Regions from separate parts of the Micromonospora sp. C51 genome, predicted to be linked through region 3. Evidence: riboswitches for the same ligand, from Rfam matches in the RefSeq annotation. Region 3 holds a riboswitch; each other region holds the start of a gene.
What was found. A riboswitch is a leader RNA that binds a small molecule or an ion and turns the genes downstream of it on or off. The one in region 3 is predicted to bind cyclic di-AMP.

Region 1 (6,602 bases), on a different contig from region 3:
ACCGGCTTCGCCACGAGGCCGAACAAGCCGGCGGCGGACGCGGGTGCACGACCCGCCCCGCGCCCGCCGTCGGCTACGCCAGGGGAACCGCCTCGTCCACCCGGACCGCACCCGCGACCTCGTGGACCCCGCGAATCGCTGCCGCCGGCAGGGCCGCGTAGACGTGTGGGAACGGCCCGCCGTTCGGGGCGTCCTCCCACCGCAGCGCGCCACCGAGCAGGGACGCGTCGAGCGCGACGACGACAAGCTGCGGCTGATCGCCGAAGACCCGTGCCGCCGTCGCGGCCAGTTGGGATCGCGACGAGCAGTGGATGTAGCCGCTGTCCCGGTCGAACGGTGAGCCCTCGAACCGGCCCGCAGCCTGGAACTCGGCCCATTCGCCCGGCAGCAGGATCTTGTAGATCAGCACGTCGCCATGCTGCCAGACCGGCACGCAGCGGGGTGCGCCGTCAGTCGAGGCGTACGGCGATCTGGAGGGTGTTCAGGTAGTGCTTGCGTACCGTCCCGGCCGGGCGCGCGGCGATCATCTCCCGGATCCCGTCGAAGAGGGTCCGCCGCTGCCAGGGCGCGGCGGCGATATGACCGGAGTACGTGGCGAGCAGGGTCAGGTACTCCTCGGCGGTGTAGTCGCGGCTCCAGACGTAGCGGTGCACGGTCGGGCGGGCGAAGAAGCCGCTGCCCGCCATCGCCGCCACGTCAGGGGCCGCGATCGCCTCCGGTAATTTAGGGCCGCCCTGCCCGTCACCCATGCCGACCTCGTCGTAGATCCGCTCGACCTGCCGGAAGAAGTCGTCGCCGCCGGGTGGTGACACGTGCTCGGTGGCCACGATCGCCAGGTGACCCCCGGGGTGCAGCAGTTCGGCGGCGCGGCGGTAGGCGACCTCCGGAACCAGCCAGTGCCACGACGTGGCAGCGAAGACGAGGTCGAACGGCGCGAGGTCGCCGGCTTCCCACCGCTCGAAGGGCGACACCACGACGCGTACGTCCCCGCGACCGGCGAGCACGCGGCGCGCCACCGAGGCCAGTTCCCGTCCCGGTTCCAGGGTGACCACCTGCCAGCCGCGCGCCAGCAGACCGAGGGTGGCCTGGCCGGTGCCCGTGCCGATCTCCAGCACCCTGGCCGGCCCGGTCACCAGGCCCGTCGTCGCGGCCAGGTCGACGAACAATGGCTCCGGATAGCCCGGTCGGGCCCGCTCGTACAGCTCGGCGGCCGTGTCGAACGTCGTGGCCAGCCCCGCGTACGGCTCCTGCTCCCCCATGACTCCCCCGCACATGTGTAAACGTCGAGGCCGACGTCACCCCTGATCGTCGCATCGCCCCACCCGCCCCGCGTCCTCCCCCGCCCGCCGCCCCCGCCGGGGTCGATTCACCGAGATCTTGGACAAAATCCGTTAGCGAAAAACGGAAAATGTCCAAGATCTCGTGGTGTGGCGATCGGGGCGGTGGCGGCGGGGTCGTTAGGCGGGTCGGCAGCGGGTCCAGGCTATGAAGCGGGTGAAGAGGGTGGCGGGGTGGGGGCGTCGTGGGGTTTGAGGTGGTAGAGGTCGGGCAGGTGCACCACCTCATGGCGCTGGCCACCCGGCCCGGCATCGTGTTGGTCCGCGACACCAAGAACCGCGACACCGCCACGCTGGCCTTCACCCCGGCGGCCTGGGCGAGCTTCGTCGGCCTGGCGAAGCAGCACCGCACGCACGCCTGACGACGCAACACCGCCCGCACGCCTGATGCAACCCGAGCGCCGTCGGCCTGACGACACAGCATGACCCGCCGCTTGACGTACCCGAAACGGAAGCCCTCGGCCAGCGGGCCGAGGGCTTCCGGGTGCAGCGGGACGATGCGATCAGGCCGAGTAGCCGCGGGTGGCGGCCCAGTTGGCCAGATCGATGGTGCTGAGCCAGTACGACGGGTACGAGGCGTCGGCCGAGTCGGCGATCCTCACCAGCCGGCCGGAGTCCTTGTAGCCGACCACGGCGATGTAGTGGCCCCCCGGGAACGAGTGCCAGCGGCCGTCGGTGTCGGTGACGGAACCGGCGACGTTCACCACGACGCCCCGCCCGTCGGTGACGGCGGCGACGACGTCCGCCTGGAGCTGGTCCATCTGGGCCGGGGTGGCCGCACCGCCACGGATCATCGTGGTCTCGTACGGGTCGCCCTTGACGACGGCATTGAGGACGCGGGTGGTGTCCTCGGCCGAGTTGGTGCCGGCGAACGTGGTGCCGAGCTGGCTGGCCAGGGCGTCCTGGCTACGCGCGACACCGGCGGCGCTCAGCGCGTTACGCACCGCGGCGGGACCGCAGTAGTAGCCGTTGATCTGGGCCTCGTGGTCGTAGTCCAGAACCTTCGAGGCCGGCGGCTTCGGTGCCGCCTTCTTGCTGGCCAGGTCCGGGTCCGCGGTGGCCTTCGGTGACGGCGAGGCGGCGGCGCTGGCCGGCGCGGCACTGGCCGGCGCGGCGCTGCTGGGTGCCGCGCTGCTGGGTGCGGCGGTCGTCGGCGCGGCCTCCGCCTGACTCGGCGCGACCACCGTGTCGCTGCGCAGTTCGGCGGCGGCGGTGGTGGCCTGCGTGGGTGCCGGGGTGTTCCCGGTGCCGGCGAGGACAGCTCCGGTACCAGTGGCCAGTACGAGGGCCACGGCGGATCCGGCAACGAGTTGGTAAGGGCGTTCGCTGACCAGCCGGCGGAGCCGGCGGGAAAGGGTGTGCTTCACGGTTCCTCCACGGACTGAGGGGAGAACGGCACACCGGCACCGGCGGTCGGGTCGGCAGCAGGGCGCCGACGACCGCCCGGGTGAGCGGGACAGGCCGTTCAAGGGGTACGCCCGGACAGGCCCGGGCGGTGACGATGACCGGGGTCAGCTCGCGGCGGTCGGGCCAGCGAGCACGGGCACCGCGGTGCCGTGGAGGCGGGGGAACAGGGGGATCACATCGGACTGCACGAGGGTTGGTACTCCTTCCGTCACCGCCTACCGGGTTAGCTGACGGATTCGGGCGGGAAGACGCCCTACCGCGAGCCGAGGCTCGCGGATTCACCCCAGTGGTGCAGTGGGTCCCCGGTTCGTGAGATCACGATTGAGCGGGTCGGCACGGCGTCGCTTCCTGCGATCGGTTACCGCACCGGACGCGCTGACACTACTGGCCGGTCACCTCGAAGCCAACCCACCCTGACCTGCTTAAACATGATCCGATGCGGCAATTTTCGGGTACCGGAGAACTGGCGTCGCTCAATGGGACCGACGGCATTCCGGGCATCTTCGGGTAACAACCGGACGGGTGGTGGACAATCTCAACGGAGATTGCTGCGGTAATCGCCTCACCTACGAACAGTGACCGAATTTCCGGCTAATGTGACCCAGCTCACGGAATTTCAGCCGAGCCGAGCCGGACGCCAGCGCGGGACAAGGTCGCGCCGCCCGACGGTGGCCCGACCGGAGACGGGCAACCGGTTCGGTCGGAGCCGCTCGGCAGCCGCGTACGCCTCGGCGGAGAGGGCGCGGGCCGCCTCGGAGGCCAGCTCCGCCGCCCGCCACAGGTCCCGCTCCCGCTCGGCGGCCGATCGATAGGCCGCCAGGCGCTTGTCACGCACCACCCGGGCGAGGACCACCTCCTGCTCGGCCGGATGACGCCGGGCATCCCAGCCGGACCGGCCCGCAAGCACATCGCTGAGTTGGCGGGCGGTCAGGTCGCCCCGCCAGTGGGCGGCCATCGCGGCCCGGCGCAGCCAGCGCTCGCGGGCCGCGTACTCGGCCGGGGTTCGGGGGGTGCGCGGGGTCGGCAGTCCGGCGACGCCGGCCAGCCGGCGGGCGGCGGCCTCCGCCCGGTCGTACGCGGCCCAGGCGCGGTCCAGATCCGTCTGCGCCACCCGCCATGCCGTACGCCGTCGCTCGGCGTTCTGCCCGGCGCCGGCTGCCGCGACCGCCACCTCGCCCGCGTATCGGCGCAGGTCGGCCTCCTCCATCGCGGCACGGGCCGCGTCCTCGTCGGCGGGTCTCTCCACCGGCCCGGCCGGCTCCGGGCGGGCGACAAGCACGGTGAGTACGCCCAACGCGAGCACGAGCAGGACCGACCAGATGGCGGCGGCGCGTGGCACCTCGATCAGGAACTGGTAGAGAACTGTCTTCTCCATGTCGGCACCTCGGGAAATCGGTACGGCGACGGTGGCCGTACCGGCAGCGGATCGCGGATGGCGTCGCGGCGCGGTCGCGGTTCGTGCGGGCGGTGCCCCTCGTGCTGGGGAGCACCGACGGCGCGGCTGGCGGCAACGGGTTGGCAGGGGCTCGGCGCGAGTGCGGCCCCGAGCGGTGCGGACGCGACGGAAGGTCGCCGGGGATCAAGCGGGCGGTGTCGCCGGGGTCAGGCGTGCGGTGGGGCGCGGGCGGCCCGGACGCCCCCGACCGGGGCCACCGGCAACCGTGTGACGCTCGCAGCGACGCTGCCGAGCACCGTCAACCCGGGCCGACCACAGGTCGGCGGCTGCGTCGCGGACGCCCCCGCCGGGTCGGCGGGATCGTCGGCACCCCACCTGGTCGGCGACGCGCATGCTCCGGCCGGGCCTGCTGCGTCACCGACCCACCGTGCAGCAGGCGTCGCCAGGCCAACCAGGTCGAGGGATGCGGCCAGATCGAGGGGCGCGGCCAGATCAAGAGCGGCGACCAGATCGAGAGTGGCGGCCGGGTCGAGGGGTGCGGCCAGCCCCAGGGGCACGGCCGGGCCCGTGGATGCCGGTGCCACGGCGGTCTCGGCCAGCGGCGCCGGGGTGGCGGGCCAATCGGTGGGAGCCGGATGGCCGGGCAGGGCCCAGGCGCCGAGGGTGAAGGCGGCGGCGACCGCGAGCCCGGTCAGCAGCCGCGCGGCCCAGCGCGCCAACCACCACAAAGGACGGGCGGGCGCGGCGGCGATCACCTCGTCACGCTACCGCCACGACCGCTCCGGACGCACCAGCCACCGGGCGTGTCGAACCGCCCGGCGCGTCGCCGGACGCGTCGATACGCGCAGGTCAGGCTACTGACTACTTACTGTCCGTGATGGACGGTCCGGCCATGCTCGACGTCTCCGGCAGGGTCCGCACCGCCCCGGGACGCCCGTTGTCGGGGCAGCCCGGCCGCCGACGGGCCGGCCGACGCCTCGGAACGCTCCGCGCCCGGCGACTCGGATCGCGCCACGCCACCGAGTGACCCGGATCGCGCCGCAGCGCCAGGCGGGCCGGGTCGCGGCGGTCGGGACGGGGCCAGGCGACGCATCATCGGCTGTTCCACGTACCGATGCAACAGAGCGGCCAACCCCAGGGTGAGCAGCAGGAATCCGATCACCGCGAGCGGACCCCACCAGCCTGGCAGGCCGGTGCCCCAGTCGCCGGTCGACCGCAGGATCGTCATGATCACGAAGACGTGCACCAGGTAGAACGCGAAAGAGACCTCGCCGAGCCAGACCATCGTCCGGGAGCGCAACGGCGAGCGCCGTCCGTGCACGTCCGCGTCGGCCGCCGCGGCGATCACCAGGACGTACGCCGCCGCCAGCAGCGCCGCCCAGAACTCGGCCGGGATCCACTGGGAGGCCGCCACCCAGGTCAGGACGAAGATCAGGCTGGCCACGGGGAGCCCGGGCCCCCGCCAGCGGCCCCGCAGCATGAGTTCGGCCGCGGCCACGCCCATCCAGAACTCCAGCGAACGGACCAGCGGGAAGACCTGGGCGAACCACCAGCGATCCGACTCCGGCACCAGTGCCTGTCCGGGCCAGAGCGCCAGGATCAGCAGCGGCACCGCGATCACCACGGCCCACAGCAGCCACGGTCGGGCCCGCCGCACCGCCGGCAGCACCAGCGGCAGGCACAGGTAGAAGAACAGCTCGCAGGAAAGCGACCAACTGACGTTGTTAACGCTGTAGAAGTGGCCGGGCCGGGGATCCCAGGCCTGCACCAGCAGGAGGTTCTCCAGCGCCGCCACCGGGTTTATCGGATCGGCGAACCAGAGCATCGCCAGCATGGCCAGCGCCCACAGCACCAGATGGTTCGGATAGATCTTGGCGAACCGGCGTCGCCAGAACCGGCGGCGGGAGGCACCGGGCCGCGCGGACCAGACCAGCACGAAACCGCTGAGGATGAAGAAGAACTGCACCCCGGACAGACCCAGGGTGAAGATCTCGCCCACCAGCGCCTGCGGGCCGGGATCGGCGATGATGCGCATGGTGCCGGCGTGGAAGCCGAAGACCAGCAGCGCGGCGATCCACCGCAGTCCGGTCAGCGACGGCAGGCGGTCGGCGTCCGTACGCCCGCGCGGGGTGGTCTCGGACGCCGCGAGGGTAGTGCTCGTCATGCCCACCTCCCGGTTCTCGACCACGTCACCCGCACGTCCATCTCGGCGCGGCCCGCCGGGCACCCTACCTCGGGTGGCTGGCAGACAACTGCCTGGCTCGGCCGCCCTGCCGCAAGCGGGGCACCGCCACCGCGGCATTTGTCCAGATCGATCACCGGCGACCCTACAGACGAACAAGTGCCCCGCCGTTAACCTGGCACTCATCGGCTGTTCAAAAACTCCACCGCGCCCGGCCACGTCAGGTTCCAGGTTCGTCAACCCGGGTGGCCGAAGGTTTCCGGGTGGTCACACCGCCGAC
Region 2 (6,602 bases), on a different contig from region 3:
CCGCCGTGCGCGGAGTCCATCGCCGCCGCGCTGCCCGCCACCGAGCTGACCGTCTGCCCCGGCGCCGGGCACATGTTGATGATGGAGCGGCCCGAGGAGGTCAACGCCGCCCTGGCCGGCGTGTTGCGCCGAGTCCTGGACGACCTTCCGACCCAGCGGCGCGTCCACGCCTGACCGTCCCACCCAATGCCGTTCCGCCCAGCTCCGCGGCGGGGCGTAATCTCGTGCGGTTGGCCAGGCGGCGTCACGAGGAGAGCGAGCGGTGGACCAGAGCACCCTGGATCAGGAGATCGCCGCCGAGCAACGGCATCTCGACCGGGTGTACGCGCGACTGGCCGAGCTGCGCCGATCCGCCGTTCGCGCGGAACGGGAGGGCTACCGGCTGGCCCGGGTCGGCAACTTCGGTGCGCTTGTCGAGCGGGACGCGATGGTCTTCCACGCCGCGCAGCGACGCCACCTGCTCGACGCCGAGTACGAGGGGTTGGTCTTCGGCCGACTCGACCTGCGTGACGGGCAGACCCTGTATGTCGGGCGACTCGGTATCCGCGACGAGGACGCCACCACACTGGTGGTGGACTGGCGGGCCCCGGCTGCCGCCGCCTTCTACCGGGCGACCCCGGCCGAGCCGCTGGGCGTCGTCCGGCGTCGGACGATCCAGTCCAGCGGGGAGCGGGTCACCCGGATCGAGGACGACCTGCTGGATCCGGACGCCGCCCCGCCGGAGATGGCGGTGGTCGGCGACGGTGCGCTGCTGGCCACCCTGTCCCGGACCACCGGTCGGGGCATGCGGGACATCGTGGCCACCATCCAGCGCGAGCAGGACGAGGCGATCCGCTCCCCCGGCTCGGGCGTGACCCTCGTCTCCGGCGGCCCGGGCACCGGCAAGACGGCGGTGGCGCTGCATCGCGCGGCGTACCTGCTCTACGCCGACCGCAGCCGGTACGCCGGAGGTGGCATCCTGGTGATCGGCCCCTCCTCGGTCTTCGTCGAGTACATCGCCTCGGTGCTGCCGTCGCTGGGCGAGGACACCGCCACCCTGCGCTCACTGGGCACCCTCTTCCCCGGGGTGGTGGCCACCCGCACCGACCCGCCCGAGGTGGCGGCGATCAAGGGTTCGCTGCGGATGCGCCGGGTGCTGGAACGGGCGGCCCGGGACGCGGTGCCCGACTCCCCGACCGAGTTGCGCCTGCTGTACCGGGGCACGCTGCTGCGGCTGGAGCAGGCCGAGCTGGACGCCGTCCGGGATCGCGCGCTGCCCCGTGGCGCCCGCCGCAACGAGGTGCGTCGGGCCGGCTTCGACGGCGTGCTCGCCGCGCTCTGGGCGCAGGCCCGCCGGCTGGGCATCACCGGGCTGCCCGAGCAGCGCGCCTTCGAGGACGAGCTGATCGACCGCACGGACTTCCGCGACTTCCTGAAGGCCTGGTGGCCACGGCTGCATCCGCGGCACGTGCTCGCCTGGTTGGCCGATCCGCAGCGGTTGCGCCGGTACGGCGGGGGCCTGCTCTCCGGTGCCGAGATCCGGCTGCTGGGTGCGGCGTACCGGGGGCTGGCCACGGACGGCCCGACCGTCGCCGACGTTGCGCTGCTGGACGAGTTGGACGCGCTGCTCGGCAAGCCGATGCGCCCCGCCCGCCCCAAGCGGGACCCGTTCCAGTTGGCCGGTGGGGTGCGTGAGCTGAGCACCTTCGCCGACCGGCAGCGGGCCGCCCGGCAGGCCGCCCGGGAACGCCCCGAGGACTACCGCGACTACGCCCACCTGGTGGTCGACGAGTCCCAGGACGTCTCACCGATGCAGTGGCGGATGGTGGGCCGGCGCGGGCGGCTGGCGTCCTGGACGGTGGTGGGTGACCCGGCGCAGACCGCGTGGACGGGAGATCCGCAGGAGTTGGCCCGGGCCCGCGACCAGGCGCTGGGGCGCCGCCGCCGGCACCGGTTCACGCTCACCACGAACTACCGCAATTCGGCGGAGATCTTCGCGGTGGCGGCGGCCGAGATCCGGCGGGCGTACCCGGAGCTCGCGTTGCCCACCGCGGTCCGTTCCACCGGCATCGATCCACTCCAGCTCGAGGTACCGGCGCCCGAGTTGGAGACCACCGTCGTGACGGCCGCCAGCGCCCTGCTCGGCGAGGTCGAGGGCACCGTCGGAGTGATCACTCCGGTGCCCCGACGGGATCAGGTCGCGGCCTGGCTGGGGGCGCTGGGCGGGCAGCGGTTGCAGGTGGTGACCAGCCTCGAGGCCAAGGGCATGGAGTACGACGGTGTGGTGCTGGTCGCCCCGGCGGAGATCCGGGCGGAGCCCGGCTCCGGGGTCCGTACCCTCTACGTCGCGCTGTCCCGGGCCACCCAGCGGTTGACCACCGTCGACCCGGCCGGTTGAACCCGAACACCGCGACCCGCCAGACGGTTGCATACATAGCGATGTTGGCATAGCTCCGTCCCCGGTCCGACGGACGTCGCAAGGTGTCTGGGTGGGCGCCGGCCATGACCACCACCACGCTGCGGTGTCGAACGCCGCCCACCGCCACTCCGGCCGGCTGTGGGCAGCGTTCGCCCTGCTCAGCGTGCTGATGGCGATCGAGGCAGTCACCGCTCTGCGGACCGGTTCGCTGGCCCTGCTCTCCGACGCCGGGCACATGTTCACCGACGTGCTGGGCATCGGGATGGCCCTCGCGGCCGTGGCTGCCACCCGTCGGGCCGACACGGACCCGCAACGCACCTTCGGGCTCTACCGACTGGAGGTGCTCGCGGCCCTGGCCAACGCCGTATTGCTCTCCGGCGTCGCGGTGTACGTGCTGGTCGAGGCGGTACGCCGCTTCGGCGATCCGCCCGAGGTGCTCGCCGGTCCGGTCCTGGTGGTGGCCGCACTCGGCCTGCTCGCCAACGTCGTCGCGTTCGCTCTCCTGCGTCCAGGGGCGCGGGAGAGCATCAACCTGCGCGGGGCGTACCTGGAGGTGCTGGCAGACCTGCTCGGTTCACTGGGCGTGATCGCGGCCGCCCTGCTGATCGCCGTGACCGACTGGTGGTGGGCCGATCCTCTGGTGGCCGTCGCGATCGCCACGTTCATCCTGCCCCGGACGTGGCGCCTGGGCCGGGCGGCGGTGCGCATCCTGGTCCAGGCCGCTCCGGAACACCTTCAGGTCACCGCGGTGTACGACCGGCTGGCCGCGGTGCCGGGCGTGGCCGACGTCCACGACCTGCACGTCTGGACGTTGACCTCCGGCATGGAGGTCGCCTCGGCGCACCTCACCGTCAGACCGGGCGCCGACGTCGGCGCCGTGCTGGCGGCGGCCCGCTCGGCGCTGCACGAGGACTTCCAGATCGAGCACGCGACCCTCCAGATCGAGCCGCGATCGGATCCCGGGCCCTGCGGGGCGGCACAGTGGTGACCGGAAGAATCGGGTAAAAGGGGTTATTGTCCGCTTTTGATCTGTTCTACTAGTCAACAACTGAACACCAGCAGTAACAGCAGCTGCACCGGTCACATGGGCACCGGTAGGCTCGGACCCGGCCTCCGCCAGGCGGCACCCACCGGTGCCGGCGGCGGCCGCCGCCTAATCGCCCGCCAGGGCGAACCGGGGAACCATGTTCCTGGGGTGTATCCGCGTCAGCGGTAGGGATCTTCCGTCCCGAACCCGTCAGCTAACCCGGTCGGCGGCTGACGGAAGGAAACGTGCATGCCAGCAGTGGCAACGGTAAGACCGGCCGCCCGTACGGCGGCCCTGATCGCCGCCGCGCTCGCCCTCACTCTTGGCGTCGCGCTGGCCCCCTTCACCCCCGCCGCCGCGGCATCGCCGCCATTGCGGGCGGCTGCCCCGGGCGATGTGGACGACGAGGGTGGCACGCCGGCGCTGCGGGCCCAACTGGAGGCCGCCAGCAAGGGCTACCTCGACGCCAAGACCGCGCTCGGCCGCTCGGTCAAGCGCCAGAAGAAGCTTGCCGAGCAGCTCAAGACGACCGAGAGCCAGGTCGCCGAGCGCGGCACCAAGGTCGCCGCGATCGCCGCGCAGGCGTACCGCACCGGGCGGCTGGGCGCGGCGTCGGCGCTGCTCAACAGCGGTTCACCGGCCGGCTTCATGGACCGGGCGGCGGCGCTGGACGCGGTCGCCGCCAACGAGGACCGCGCACTGCGCGAGCTCCAGGCGGCCCGCGACGAGGTCAGCGCCACCAAGCAGGCCCTGGACGTGGAGATCCAGGAGCAGCGCAAGCAGGTGGCCGTGATGGCCAAGCGCAAGGACCAGGCCGAGCGGGCGTTGACCGTGGCCATCGAGCGGGACGAGGCGGCCGAACGGGCCAGGGCCGCCGAGCGGGCCGCCCGGTCACCGTCGCGCAGCAGCGGGTCGAGCCCCACCGCCAAGCCCGCCCCCCGCAACTCGGACGGGTCGTGGCCCTCGGAGTCGTGCAGCGTCAACGACCCGACCCCGGCCAACGGCTGCATCACCCCACGCACCCTGCACGCGCTGAAGCAGGCCAAGTCGGCCGGCTTCACCCGGTACGTCTCCTGCTACCGCTCCGGCGGCTCGGGCGAGCACCCGAAGGGTCGGGCCTGCGACTTCGCCGCCCAGAAGAACGGCTTCGGTGGGGACGCGACCGGAGGCGACCGGACCTACGGCAACAACCTGGCGGCGTACTTCGTCAAGAACGCCGACCGGCTCGCGGTGCTCTACGTGATCTGGTACAGGCAGATCTGGCTGCCCAGCAGCGGCTGGAAGTCCTACAGCGGCGCCCGCGGTGACCCGTCCAGCGACCACACCAACCACGTCCACCTGTCGGTGTACTGACCTCCTCGTCGCGCCGGGTGAACTGCTCTTCACGAGCGGTTCACCCGGCGCTGCGTTTCACCGTTGGCCGGCGGGGCACCGTCCCTTCGGCGCGCATCGACGCGTCCCCTTGGTTACCGTCGTACCAGGAAGCGGTATTTGTCCGCTGACGGGAGGAACGCCATGAACGAGCGAATCGCCAGGCTCGGCGGTACGAACAGGGTACGGTCATGACCGGCCGCGTCATGATCTTCGCACCGACACCGCTGCTGACCGTGACCATCGACCAGCCGAGCGACGCACCCGAGTTGCACCTGCACCCGGGCGGGCAGGGGGTGTGGCAGGCCAGGATGGTGCTGTCCCTCGGCGTCGACGTGGTGCTCTGCGCGGCGCTCGGCGGTGAGGTCGGGCAGGTACTGCAACCGTTGCTGGTCAGCGAGGGAGTCGACCTGAAGGTGGTGGCCCGCGACTCCGGCGGCACCGGCGGGTACGTGCACGACCGCCGCGAGGGGACCCGCCAGGAGATCGTCGACGTCATCGGCCAGCCGTTGAGCCGGCACGAGCTGGACGAGCTGTACAACCTCGCGCTCGGCGAGGGCCTGCGCGCGCCGGTGAGCGTGTTGAGCGGGCCGAACCATCCGTCACTGGTCCCCGCCGACCTCTACCGGCGTTTCGCGGCGGATCTCGGTGCCAACGGTGGTCGCGTGGTGGTGGACCTCTGCGGCGAGCACCTCGCCGCCGTCCTGGAAAGCGGTGTCTTCTTTCTCAAGGTCAGCCACGAGGAACTGATCGCCGACGGGCGGGCCGACGGCGACGACGAGGAGGAGCTCACCCGCGCGATGTACGACCTGCACGCCTCCGGTGCCGAGAACGTGGTGGTCAGCCGGGCCGACAAGCCCGCGTTGGCGCTTGTCGACGGCGAGGTGTTCGAGGTGCGGATGCCGCGGCTGGAAGCCGCCGACCCGCGCGGGGCGGGCGACTCGATGACCGCCGGGGTGGCCGCCGTGGTGGCCCGGGGCGGCGACGTCCGCACGGCGATCCGTACCGGCGCGGCGGCCGGCGCGCTCAACGTCACCCGACACGGTCTCGGCACCGGCCGTCTCGACTCGATCAACGGCCTCGTCGACCGGGTCCGGTTGGAACCGGCGGGCAGCCGTCCCCAGGAGCGGACCACCCCTGACGAACTGGCGCAACGGGCGGGTGGCCGATGACGCTGCGGGTGCTGATCACCAACGACGACGGGATCGCCGCGCCGGGCATCCAGGCGCTGGCCCGGGCGGCCGTCGACCGGGGCCTGGACGTGGTGGTGGCTGCCCCACTGGAGGAGGCGAGCGGCACCAGCGCCGCGATGAGCGCCATGGAGCAGGACGGGCACGTGGTGGTCCACGACCATCCGTTACCGGAACTCGACGGGGTGCCGGCGTTCGGCGTCGGTGGCTCGCCCGGGTTCATCGCGCTCATCGCCGTGCACGGTGCCTTCGGACCGCCGCCGTCGGTGCTGCTGTCGGGCATCAACCGGGGCGCCAACGCGGGCCGCGCGGTGCTGCACTCCGGCACCGTCGGGGCCGCCTTCACCGCTGCGGCCAACGGCTGCCGGGCGATGGCGGTGTCGCTGGACGTGCTCTCGGCCGGTGAGGCGACCGCGGCCAGCGGAGGTGCCGCGGTGGCGGCTGCCGCCCGGGTTCGCGACGCCGAACGGAACTGGGCCACTGCCGCCCACGTCGCCCTGGAATTGCTGCCCCGACTGACCGCCGCGCCGACGGAGAGCGTGCTCAACGTCAACGCGCCGGATCTACCGCTGGGTCGACTGCGTGGGGTACGCCAGGCCACCCTGGCGACCTTCGG
Region 3 (6,602 bases):
GCCCGGCCGACGACCGCCGGGATCTCCCGGGTCTGCTCGGCGGCAGCGGGAGTGGTCAGCGGAAGGAGCGACTCACGTTCCGCTGCCGCCGGCAACAGCGCGGCGGCCGCTTCCTCGCGCAGGCTCCTCGCCGCGGCGGCGGCGAGTTCCGCGGCCCGCCAGGTCGCCTGCTCCCGTTCCCGGGCCGCCCGCTGCCGGGCCAGCAGGTGGTCGCGTACCGCCCGGCGCAGCATCAACTCCTGCTCCACCGGGTGCAACCGGGGATCCCAGCCGCGGTGCGCGAAGACATCGCTGAGCTGCTCCACCGACAACTCCCGCCGCCAGTACGCGTCCAGGGCGGACCGGTGCAGCCAGCGCTCACGGTCGGCGTACTCGGCGGGGGTGCGGGCGGTCTGCGGCAGCGGCATGCCGGCGGCATCGGAGAGCCGGCGTACGTCCGCCTCCGCGGTCTCGTACGCCTGCCACGCCTGCTCGGCCTCGTCCTGCGCGGTGAGCCATTCGTCGCGGCGGTGCCGGGCCGTCGCGTCGGCCCGCTCCGCGGCGATCGTGACCTCGTCGGCCCAGCGCTCCTGGTCACGTCGTTGCTCGGCGTGGTCGGACCGGCTAGGCAGCGCGGCCTCGCGGATGCGGGTGCCGGCGTCGAAGCGGAGAAGTCGAGGTCGTAGCAGCAGGCCGGTGACGGCGAGCGTCACCACGCCGAGCAGGCCCAGCCAGATGGCGGCGGCGCGGGGCGCGTCGAGCAGGACGGAGGAGAGAGCGGTACGCATCATCAACACCTCGCGGTCGGGATGAGTCGTCGACTGTGATGGACGCGGGTTGTGACGGCGGGCCTCGCGCCGGGGCACGGCTGATGCCACGGTTGGCCGTTGGGCCGGGTCCCGGGGGTCTGGCCGGCGGAGCGGCGGCGTCACCTGGCTCGATCGGTCGAGCGGACCGCCGTCGGTCAGTCGGTGGGTGGACCGCGACGGGTCGGCTCACCGGCACGGACGGCGGGCACCGGGGCGACGCGGTGATCGACCTGGGCGGCATCGGCCGGCTTGGCATCGGCACGGTCGGGTCGCAGCGGCGCGCCGGTGGCCGGTGCCCGCCAACCCTGGCCGGCGTCGACCGCCTGGGCGGGCTCGACGATGGGCTGGACGGCCGACATCGTGGTGGATGGCGAGCCGCCGACGACCGTGGCGCTCGGTGGTGGTACGGCGGTGGGCCGGGCCGACGGATCGGCCGCGACGGCCCCACCGACACCTACGGCGAGCACCAGGGTCGCCAACGCCAACCGGGTCAGTTCACGTAGTGCGCACAGCATTGCCGGCCACAGTGGACGGGCGAATGCTGGAGACGACACGGGATCCAACCTATCCCGCCGTCGGCGTGATCGCAGCGCGGCGATCGTTCCGGGTGGGTGAAGCGCGCCACGTCGTCTGATCAGGGCGGCCGCCGGCTCAATGGTCGGCGGTGTCGGTCACCTGCTCCTTGGTGAAGAGGGCCAGCAGGTCACCCACCTGGTGGTCGGCCTCCGCCGGGTGGCGGAACCGCCCGGCCGGGTTGAGGGTGTACTCGTTGCGCCGGCCCACCCGGGTGCGGTGCAGGTAGCCGCCCGCCTCCAGGTCGGCGACGATGGCCTGAGCGGCACGTTCGGTGACGCCGACCTCCGTCGCGACGTCGCGTAGCCGGGCGGTGGGGTTACGGGCGATGGCGAGCAGGACGTGCGCATGGTTCGTGAGGAAAGTCCAGTTCCGTGCGCTTTCCCGTCCGTCAGTGCTCGCCATGCCCGCCATCGTATGACCTGCCGTTCGAGTACCCCGGCCCGCGCCGTCACCGGCCCCGGTCCGGCCGGGCGCAAGCGTCGACTGATGCATGAAATGCATATCACGTATAGCTTGACGTGCGTTATGCCGCGTGTGACCGTGATGGCAGCCCGTGACCAGCGCCGGCCGGGATGACCAGGCATTCTCCCAGAGATGAGGTGCAGCCGGATGAGTCGACCCGGAACGCTCGGTCCCCAGCCCGGACCGGACCGCGAGTTACTCACCGCGGATCTTCCCGGTGCCCCGCAGCGGGCCCTCGCCGAGTTGCTCGCCGGCAACCGGCGGTTCGTCACCGACGCACTGCGGCATCCCAACCAGAACGCTGGGCGACGGGCCGCCGTCGCGGCCGAACAGCATCCCTTCGCGGTGATCGTCGGCTGCTCCGACTCCCGGCTCGCCGCCGAGATCATCTTCGATCGCGGGTTGGGTGACCTCTTCGTGGTGCGCACCGCCGGGCACACCGTCGGGCCGGAGGTGCTGGGCAGCGTGGAGTACGCGGTGGCCGTGCTGCGTACGCCCCTGGTGGTGGTGCTCGGCCATGACTCGTGCGGCGCTGTCCAGGCGGCCCGCGAGGCGCTGGCCACCGCCACCACGCCGCCCGGGCATCTGGGTGCCGTGGTCGACGCCGTGGTGCCGAGCCTGCACCGGGCGCAGGAAGCCGGAGTGCACGACCTGGACGGCATCGTGGACGTCCACATCGCGCGGACCGTCGAGACGATGCTGGCCTCCTCCGCGGCCCTCGCGGCGGAGGTGGCTGCCGGGCGATGTGCGGTGGTCGGCATGTCGTACCGACTGGCCGCCGGTGAGGTGCGGGCGGTGGCCGCGGAACCCGCCGAACTCGGCGGTGCGGTGGCGACCGCGCCCTGATCCCGCGACCCACCGCGAGGAATGACGCGGGTCCGGGTACCGGCAGTCGGCGACCGCGTCCGACGGTGACCTCCGGAACGACGAGGGCCGTCCCGCCACGGTTGGCGGGACGGCCCTCGGTGCGTCGCGTCGGCGATCAGAGCAGCGACACGTGAACGTGGTCCGTGTGGTTGGACGGGCCACTGTAGGAACTCCAGCGTTCCGTGGCCGCGAACCAGATCTGTCGGTTCCAGATCACGTAGTAGACGCCCAGTCGGTCGGCGTTGCGGACCAGGAAGGCCGCCAGGTTGTTGCCGTAGATCCGGGTGTCGTTGTTGTGCCACGGGCTGAAGCCGCTGTTCTGCAATGACCAGTCACAGGCTCGGCCCTTGGGGTGCTCGAACTTGTCACCCGGACGGAAGCAGCCGACGAACCGGTTGAATCCGGCCCGCTTGACCTCCTTGTACATGTGCAGCGTCCGCGGGGTGATGCAGCCCGACGTGGTGGGATCGTTCTGGCTGCATGACTCGGACTTCCAGCCGCCGTCCGAGGCCCGGTTCGGCGCAATCCGGGCCACCGGCGAGGTGGCGTCCACCAGCCCGCCGGTCAGGCCGACACCACCGACCAGCCGGAGGGACTTCTCCGCCTCGCTCTTCTTGCGCGCCATGTCGTTGGTCAGCTTCTTCTGCTCGCGCACCTCGGCGTCGAGCGCGAGCTTGGCCTGCTCGGCGCGGAGCTTGATCGCGTTGACCTCGCCCAGTTTCTTGTCGTTGACCAGGTTCAGCTCGTCCAGTGCTGAGGCCCGGTTGATGAACGAGTCCGGTGCGCTGCTCTGCAACAGCATGGCGATCGCGCCGACCCGGCCCGTCCGGTACGACTGGGTGGCGATCTGGGCGACCTGTGGCGAGAGAGCGTCGAGGTCGGCCTGCGCGGCGCGGACCTCGACCGCCAGGCGGAGCTGGCGCTTCTTGGACTTCTCCAGTTTGGCCTTGGCCTTGGAGTAGTCCCGGGTGGTCGCCTCGATCAAGTCGTTGAGCATCGGCGGGTCGTCGTCGTGCTCCGCTGGTTTGGGGTCGTTCGGTGCGGCCGTCGCCGGCATCGGACCAGCGAACACGGCGAACGCGGCGAACACGGCCACCACGGGCGTCAACCAGCGGCGTAGGGGTGCCGTCACTGTATTCCCTTCCATCGACCGCCGACCGGGTTAGCTGACGGGTTCGGGACGGAAGTGGCCCCTACCGCTTTCGCGGATTCACCCCACGTACCTGGGTCCCCGGCTCGCCTGGCGGCGATTGGGCGGCGGCACCGCAGGCGCCGCTGCGCGCCTTCGGCGGTGACCGGCAGTGAGGTTACCTGACAGTCCATCTGTGCTTCTACGCCCCGAACCCGACGAGATGCGTCATTTCGTAATCGCTTTGAGTGACCAGCGACACGATTACGGGCCGCGTTGGCAGAGGCGGTCACGTTGAGGAGTGTCACCATGTGGTGTCCGTGCTCCTGTCCGGGTCGGGCCACCTCGAAGGGGTGGCGGGGGACGTGTTTCGGGTGGGTGGGGTGCTGAGGGCGTGGAGCGCCTCGGCCCGGTCCGTTGCCGGCCGGGGAATCACGGGGGTGGACGCACCGCTGTGGACGTCGGCGTCGCCGCGCCCGGCGGTGCTGACCACCGCGGCCAGCGCGGTGGTCAGCGGTACCGCGGCGATCAGCCCGAGCGTGGCGACCACGCTTCGAACGATCTCCGTGGTGAGGAACTCGCTGGTCAGGATCTGCCCCAGCGCGCGGGAATCCGCGGTCAGCAGAAGCAGGAGGGGCAGCGAGGCGCCGGCGTACGCCAGCACGATCGTGTTGACCACCGAGGCGATGTGTGCCCGCCCGACCCGGGTCGCCGAGCGGTACAACTCGCGGCGGGAGAGGCCCGGGTTGGCGTGGCGCAACTCGTTGACCGCAGCGGCCTGGGTGACCGTGACGTCGTCGAGTACGCCCAACGAGCCGATGATGATGCCGGCGAGCAGCAGACCGTGCAGGTCGACGTCGGCGCGGAACATGGACAGGGTGGTGGCGTCCTCGCTGCCGAAACCGGTCAGGTGGGTGGCCCCGGTCGCGGCCAGCCCGAGCAGCCCGGTGAGCACCAGACTGGCGAGCGTGCCGAGCACGGCCACCGAGGTCTGGGCGGATATGCCGTGGGTCAGGTACAGCACCACGAACATGATCAGCGAGGCGCCGACGATGGCGACCGCGAGCGGTGGCTGGCCGGCGCTGATGCCGGGCAGCACGAAGGTCAGCAGGATGGCGAAGCTGGCGGCCAGGCCACCCAGCGCGGCCAGTCCGCGTAGCCGCCCGAAGGCGACGATGGCGGCGGCGAAGAGTACGGCCAGCCACACCAGCGGCTTGCCGCGTTGGTGCTCGGCGATGTTGTAGGAGCTGACCGAGGGGTCCTCCGGGTCGATCAGCGAGACCAGGATGATGTCGTCGTCGACCTCCACGCGAGGGGCGCCCGGCCCGGTCGGGATGGGTGTCTGCACCTCCTGCCCGGCGTCCGGTCCGGTCTGCACCCGGACGGTGACCGTGCCGCAGGGGCCGTCCGCGGCCGTCGGAGTCCCCTCGGGTACCACCGGGTTGGGTGGGCACGGCTCGCTGACCACCCGGGTGACCGTGCCGTGGTAGCGGGGGGTGTCGTCGGCGGCCTCGGGGCGCGGGGCGTCCCGGGGCCAGAGCACGATGGCGGCGACCAGGGTGGCGATGAAGAGGGGGACCACCGTCACGACAAGGATCCGCCGCACCCCCGGCGGGGTGGGCGGAGCGGAACGGGTGTGGTCGGCGCCCATTCAGTGTCTCCCAACGATTTCAGGGCTGAGTACGTGTCGATGGGCGAGACGGTTCAGTGCCGCCGGACGGCGGTGTGGAAGGGCAGCCCGAATGGCCTGAGCGTGGCAGGGTGGCTGCGTACCGTGAGCTGTGGACCGGCTCGCGACGGCCGTGCGGGCGTACGCCTGACGGCGACCTCGGGCCGCGAGGCACGGATTTCGGCTGGCCATCGTGTGCGAATGGTAACCAGCCCGACCTGCCGACGCCTGTCGCGAGGGTGCGTCGGCGGGTCGGGTCAGCCGCGCTTCATGAGCCGGCCCACGGCGGCCATCATCTCGGTCGCCATCTCGTCGGCGCGCCCCTCGGCGGCACCTTCGTGCATGCAGTGCCGGGCGTGCCCGTCGAGCAGGCCGAGGGCGACCTTGTCCAGGGCGGCCTGGATGGCGGAGATCTGAGTGAGCACGTCGATGCAGTAGCGGTCCTCGTCGACCATCTTCTCGATGCCGCGGACCTGGCCCTCCACCCGGCGCAGGCGGGCGAGGAGCTGGTCCTTGCTGGCGGTGTAGCCACGGATCGGCGCGGGTGTGCTCATGCCGGCAAGAATAACCTACCCCCGGGGGGTATGGTACGGTCGATGCGACGGATACCCCCTGCGGGTATCCGGGTGGGCATTCGGCCCGCCCCTTTCGGAGTAGCGAGGAGAGTTCCATGGTCAGCACGACGTACCAGGTGCAGGGCATGACCTGCGGGCACTGTGTCAACGCGGTCAGCACCGAGATCGGTGCGATCGAGGGCGTCAAGGACGTCCAGGTGGATCTGGCCGCCGGTCGGGTCACCGTCACCAGCGACCAGCCGCTCTCCGACGACGCGGTGCGTGCCGCCGTCGACGAGGCCGGATACGAGCTGGCCGGCGCCTGAGCCGGCCGGCGCGCGGAAACCGAGGGGTCAACCATGAACACGGCGACGAAGCTGAGTGGCTTCGTGCTCGGCCTGACGGCGGTGTTCGGCACGGCCTACGGGGTGGGGCAGCTGACCGGTCCGGTTGCCGTGGTCGCCGCCGGCCACGACAGCGAGGGCGCCGGCCACGGCGGTGACGCCCGCGACGAGGGTGACGCCGGGCATGAGGGGGTGGCCGGACACGAGGAAGGA

Region 1: it holds a riboswitch for cyclic di-AMP, as region 3 does, so the genes downstream of both, KBX50_RS06110 (C39 family peptidase) here and KBX50_RS13730 (hypothetical protein) in region 3, are expected to answer to the same signal.
Region 2: it holds a riboswitch for cyclic di-AMP, as region 3 does, so the genes downstream of both, KBX50_RS25070 (hypothetical protein) here and KBX50_RS13730 (hypothetical protein) in region 3, are expected to answer to the same signal.

The regions. Positions count from the first base shown of each region.
Region 1 is NZ_JAGPXQ010000003.1:174,762-181,363, forward strand. It holds gene KBX50_RS06095 (DUF952 domain-containing protein) at 74-409, opposite strand; gene KBX50_RS06100 (class I SAM-dependent methyltransferase) at 450-1,259, opposite strand; gene KBX50_RS06105 (DUF397 domain-containing protein) at 1,535-1,699, shown strand; gene KBX50_RS06110 (C39 family peptidase) at 1,841-2,704, opposite strand; cyclic di-AMP (ydaO/yuaA leader) riboswitch at 2,942-3,082, opposite strand; gene KBX50_RS06115 (hypothetical protein) at 3,361-4,119, opposite strand; gene KBX50_RS06120 (hypothetical protein) at 4,347-4,895, opposite strand; gene KBX50_RS06125 (acyltransferase) at 5,006-6,304, opposite strand; gene KBX50_RS06130 (glycosyltransferase) at 6,586-6,602, shown strand, end outside.
Region 2 is NZ_JAGPXQ010000033.1:43,502-50,103, forward strand. It holds gene KBX50_RS25055 (alpha/beta fold hydrolase) at 1-174, shown strand, start outside; gene KBX50_RS25060 (AAA family ATPase) at 263-2,377, shown strand; gene KBX50_RS25065 (cation diffusion facilitator family transporter) at 2,469-3,386, shown strand; cyclic di-AMP (ydaO/yuaA leader) riboswitch at 3,539-3,670, shown strand; gene KBX50_RS25070 (hypothetical protein) at 3,675-4,778, shown strand; gene KBX50_RS25075 (1-phosphofructokinase family hexose kinase) at 4,988-5,968, shown strand; gene surE (5'/3'-nucleotidase SurE) at 5,965-6,602, shown strand, end outside.
Region 3 is NZ_JAGPXQ010000010.1:32,739-39,340, reverse strand. It holds gene KBX50_RS13750 (hypothetical protein) at 1-767, opposite strand, end outside; gene KBX50_RS13745 (hypothetical protein) at 944-1,342, opposite strand; gene KBX50_RS13740 (MarR family winged helix-turn-helix transcriptional regulator) at 1,440-1,775, opposite strand; gene KBX50_RS13735 (carbonic anhydrase) at 1,974-2,672, shown strand; gene KBX50_RS13730 (hypothetical protein) at 2,809-3,825, opposite strand; cyclic di-AMP (ydaO/yuaA leader) riboswitch at 3,829-3,960, opposite strand; gene KBX50_RS13725 (YibE/F family protein) at 4,127-5,473, opposite strand; gene KBX50_RS13720 (metal-sensitive transcriptional regulator) at 5,749-6,045, opposite strand; gene KBX50_RS13715 (heavy-metal-associated domain-containing protein) at 6,162-6,371, shown strand; gene KBX50_RS13710 (hypothetical protein) at 6,405-6,602, shown strand, end outside.